Regions from separate parts of the Streptomyces paludis genome, predicted to be linked through region 1. Evidence: riboswitches for the same ligand, from Rfam matches in the RefSeq annotation. Region 1 holds a riboswitch; the other holds the start of a gene.
The links. Region 1 has a riboswitch for cobalamin ahead of DVK44_RS05265 (cobalamin biosynthesis protein). Riboswitches for the same ligand answer to the same signal wherever they lie in the genome.
Positions count from the first base shown of each region.

Region 1 (2,194 bases):
TCTCCACCACCCAGTCCTGCTCCGGCGCCGTGATGGGCGCCGGGCTCGGCCGCAAGGGCGGGGTGGTCCGCTGGTCCACCGCGAGCCGGATGTTCATCGCCTGGGGGCTGACGCTGCCGGCCGCAGGTCTGGTCGCCGCGGGCGCCGAGTTCCTGACCGGGCAGGGCGACTGGGGTGTCGCGCTCGTCGCGGTGCTGCTGGTGACGATCTCCGGCGGGATCTACCTCGCCTCGCGGCGCCGCCCGGTCGACCACACCAACGTCAACGCCACCGAGGGCGCCACCGAGCCGGCCGAGCCGGCGACGGAGACCGCCCCCGCCACCGTCCTCACGGACGTGTCCGGCCTCTCGGCCACCATCCCCGCCCCCGTCCCCACCGGCACCACCACCGAGCCGGCACGCAAGGAAGTCATCGCATGAACATCGACTGGGCAGCGCTCGGCTCCGTCTTCGGCGTCAGCCTTGTGGCGACCGTCGCCCTCGTGGGCCTGTTCACCCTCGGCATCGTCGGTCTCGCCCAGCGGGAGACGGGCGGCGAGAGCGGTACGGGAGGTACCGGCGGCCCGGCGGTCTCGGTCCGTTCGGCGGGCGCGTACCTCTGCTTCGCGCTCTGCGTGGCGGCCGTGGCGTACGGGATCTATCTGATCGTGGCCTGACGGTCGCCGGGCGTCCGAGTGGGCCTCGGCACACTGTCCCCGCGCAGGTCAAGGCAGAGTTGACGGGCCCTGAACGGCGTGGTGGACTGCCGGGGCCATACACGGCGGCAGAAGAGGAAGCCGGTGCGAATCCGGCGCGGTCCCGCCACTGTCACCGGGGAGCCCGTCCACGACGGGCGCTCCCGGGAGCCAGGAACTCCTGCCGCCGCGTCACGTCGAGCCGGGGCGCGGACCCTGAGTGAGGACATTTCGCCATGCCTGGCTGCGGTTCCGCCGCCGTGCGCGGACCGAGTGCCGTACGGGCGCCCGCCGGCGCTCCCCTCGGACGCGCTCTCCCCGGACGCGCTCCCCTCGGACGCGCTCCCCTTGGGCGTACCGCCCTCTCCCCCGTCGCCCTCGGCCTCGCCGCCGGATTCCTCGCCGACCGGCTCTTCGGTGATCCGCGCCGGGGCCATCCCGTCGCCGCGTTCGGCCGGGCGGCCGGGGCCGTGGAGCGCGTGCTGTGGCGCGACGACCGGGGCCGGGGCGCGCTGCACACCGCCGTCTGCGCCGGTGGCGCCGCCGGGCTGGCCGCGCTGGCGGCCCGTACCGTACGCGGCCTTCCCGCCGCGGCGACCGTGCTCGCCGCCGCCGCGACCTGGACCGTGATCGGCGGCACCTCGCTGGGCCGGGAGGCGCGGACCATCGGCGGCGCGCTCGCGGCCGGGGACACCGAGGCGGCCCGGGAGCGGCTGCCGCATCTGTGCGGGCGCGATCCGCAGGCGCTGGACGACCAGCAGATCGCGCGCGCCGTCGTGGAGTCCGTCGCCGAGAACACCTCCGACGCGGTGGTCGGCGCGCTGGTGTGGGGGGCGGTCGCCGGGGTGCCGGGGCTGGTCGCGTTCCGGGCGGTGAACACGCTGGACGCGATGGTCGGCCACCGGTCGCCCCGCTACCTGCGGTTCGGCTGGGCCGCCGCCCGCCTCGACGATGTCGCGGGCTGGCCGGGCGCCCGGCTGACGGCCGCGCTGGCGATCGCCGCGGGCGGCGACCCCCGGGGCGCCGTACGGGCCGTACGGGCGGACGCCGCGAAGCACCCGAGCCCCAACGCGGGCCCGGTCGAGGCGTCGTTCGCCGGCGCGCTGGGCGTACGCCTGGGCGGGACGCTGGCGTACGGCGGCCGGGTCGAGCACCGGCCGGTGCTCAACGGCGGCGGGCGGCCGGTGGAGGTCGCGGACATCGAGCGGGCGGTCCGGCTCTCGCACCGGGTGAACGTGCTCGCGCTCGCGGCGGGCGTGGCCGGGCGCGCCGCGTACGGGCTGCTGAGGTCACGGGGACGGGCGAAGGGACGGGGGCGCCGATGACCGGCGGCGGACTGCTGGTGGCCGGGACCACCTCGGACGCGGGCAAGAGCGTGGTCACGGCGGGGATCTGCCGGTGGCTGGTGCGCCAGGGTGTGAAGGTCGCGCCGTTCAAGGGGCAGAACATGTCCCTGAACTCGTTCGTGACGCGCGAGGGCGCCGAGATCGGCCGTGCGCAGGCGATGCAGGCGCAGGCGTG
Region 1 is NZ_CP031194.1:1,212,685-1,214,878, forward strand. Features, by position in the region: gene DVK44_RS05255 (inorganic phosphate transporter) at 1-419, shown strand, start outside; gene DVK44_RS05260 (hypothetical protein) at 416-655, shown strand; cobalamin riboswitch at 721-873, shown strand; gene DVK44_RS05265 (cobalamin biosynthesis protein) at 910-1,998, shown strand; gene DVK44_RS05270 (cobyric acid synthase) at 1,995-2,194, shown strand, end outside.

Region 2 (2,194 bases), 1.7 Mb from region 1:
CCGATCCCGACGACTGTCACACGGGCCTCATCGGCCCCGACGACTTCGCCGGACCCGTGGCCCTCGCGGGGCGGGATGCTCACTGCCGTACACCTCAGAGCTTCTGAACTGGGAGAAAACCGACCTCGAACTCTACTTCTCCCCGCTACTGCTCCCCGCTCCCGCTCCCCGCCGAGGCATCAGCCCCCGCCCCAGCTCCCCCCGCCGCGGGAGGCGTCAGCGCGCCGGTTCGGCCGCCGGTCGTGCCGTCGCGCCGTCCTCGGCCGCGCGTTCCTCCTGGCCGGCCCGGAGCATCCGCTCCGCCAGCGCGCCGAATATCAGCCCGAAGGCAGTCCAGAGCACCGCCTGAACGGCGAGCGACGACAGCCGGAACTCCCAGAGCAGAGCCGCCGGGAAGGTCTCCGGAATGGCGTCGGTGTTCGCGGGCAGTACGAGACACGCCACGGCCACGGCCACGACGAAACCGGCACCCGCGGCGAGCGACGCGTTCCAGTTCCCCAGCCTCGGCGCGAGCCGTCGGCCCACGATGACCGCGGCGACCGCCAGCAGCACGCTCAGCAGGATCATCAGGAAGTACAGCGCGGTGCGCCGGCCGATGGTGTCCCCGTCGCCGACCGCGGGCGGGTTCGCCGGATACTTCAGGAACGGCACCAGACAGACGGTGGTGAAGGCCGCCCCGGCGATCAGCGCCGCGATCGCCCTCGGCCCGAACCGGCCGATCCGGCCCAGGCAGACGGCGAAGACCAGAGCGGCGATACCGCCCACGGCCACCCCGTACACCAGGACACCGGTGGCCAGCCCGAACGTCGACTGGACCGGCCTGCTGACGAGATCTCCCTCCTCATCTCCATGCGAATGGCCTGCGGAATCAGCATCAGAAGCGGAATCGGAATCGGAATCGGATGAACCCTCTGCTCCGTCGCCGTGCTCATGCGCCGGCGCGGAGTTGGCCTCCTCCTGCGCGATCGAGGCCCGTATGGAGGGCTCGCCCGCGAAATAGGCCAGTCCGAACGCGACAAGTCCGGCCAGCACGCCCGCGATCATGCCGCGGACCAGGAGGTTTCTGACGGTGGAGGCATGCATGCGCGTGATCTCCGTCAGTGGTCAGTGGCAGGGGAAGCCGAGCAGATGACGGCCGTCGTGCACCCACTCGTGCACCCCCGCCCCGGAGAACACCGATGTCGCGCCCTGTTCGGCACCGACGAAGTAGAGCAGCACCAGCATCAGCGTGCCCATGAACACCGCCCACGGCAGCACCGCGCGCAGCGGGAGCGGGGTCACCGGCGTACCGGCGTCGGCGGGTGAAATGACCGGATGCGCGATGGACTGCGCCATGACACAACCTCCTTGGGGAACTCGCGTCCCATAAGTGGAGCTTTGACGACGGCCATCGGGTCTGACTCACCCGGAACCCACCGCCTGGTACGCGGCCGGTCCCCGGCATACAGTGGCGCGACCGTGCCGGACTCTCACCGGACTTCCGTCTCGCCGTCGTGATATCGACGTGAAGGTACCGCGAACCGACAAGCGGGCCAAGAGGCCCTTTGCCCAGGAGTTGGCCCCCGCGTATGACCATGACCACACAGCTGTCACTGCATGTGTCCCTCATCGCCCCCGCCATCAGCCCCGCCCTGCGCGAGGCCCGCTTCGGCGAGACCGAAACCGAAACCGACCACGGCAGCGGGGACGAGAGCAACGACGGAAGCGACGACGACGGGCTTGACGCCACCGGGCTGCGCCAGGCCGAAGCCGTACGGGAGACCTTCCCCCGCGCCACCGCCCTCTACGCCTCCCCCACGCGCCGCTGCCGCCGGACCGCTCAGGCCCTCGGCCTGACCACCGCCCCGCTGGCCGCCCTCGCGCCGTGCGCCATGGGCCGCTGGCAGGGCAGGACCCTGGACGAAGTGGCCGCCGCGGAACCGCAGTCGGTGGCCGCCTGGCTGTCCGACCCGGAGGCCGCACCCCACGGGGGAGAGTCCTTGAGCGACTTCCACACCCGCGTCGCCCACTGGCTGGACACGGCCGGCGAGGCCCACAGCGACGGCACGACAGAAGCCGCCGGGCCCACCATGCCCCCCGCAACCGGCAGGCGCCTGCTCGTCGTGGCCGAGCCGGACTTCATCCGCGCCGCCACCGTCCACGCCTTGGGCGCGCCTGCGCGTACGTTCTGGAGGATCGACGTACGTCCTCTGTC
Region 2 is NZ_CP031194.1:2,936,685-2,938,878, forward strand. Features, by position in the region: gene cbiE (precorrin-6y C5,15-methyltransferase (decarboxylating) subunit CbiE) at 1-77, opposite strand, end outside; gene DVK44_RS12825 (CbtA family protein) at 217-1,083, opposite strand; gene DVK44_RS12830 (CbtB domain-containing protein) at 1,105-1,335, opposite strand; cobalamin riboswitch at 1,412-1,533, opposite strand; gene DVK44_RS12835 (histidine phosphatase family protein) at 1,569-2,194, shown strand, end outside.
Region 2: linked by a shared signal. The riboswitch ahead of DVK44_RS12830 (CbtB domain-containing protein) and the one ahead of DVK44_RS05265 (cobalamin biosynthesis protein) in region 1 are both predicted to bind cobalamin.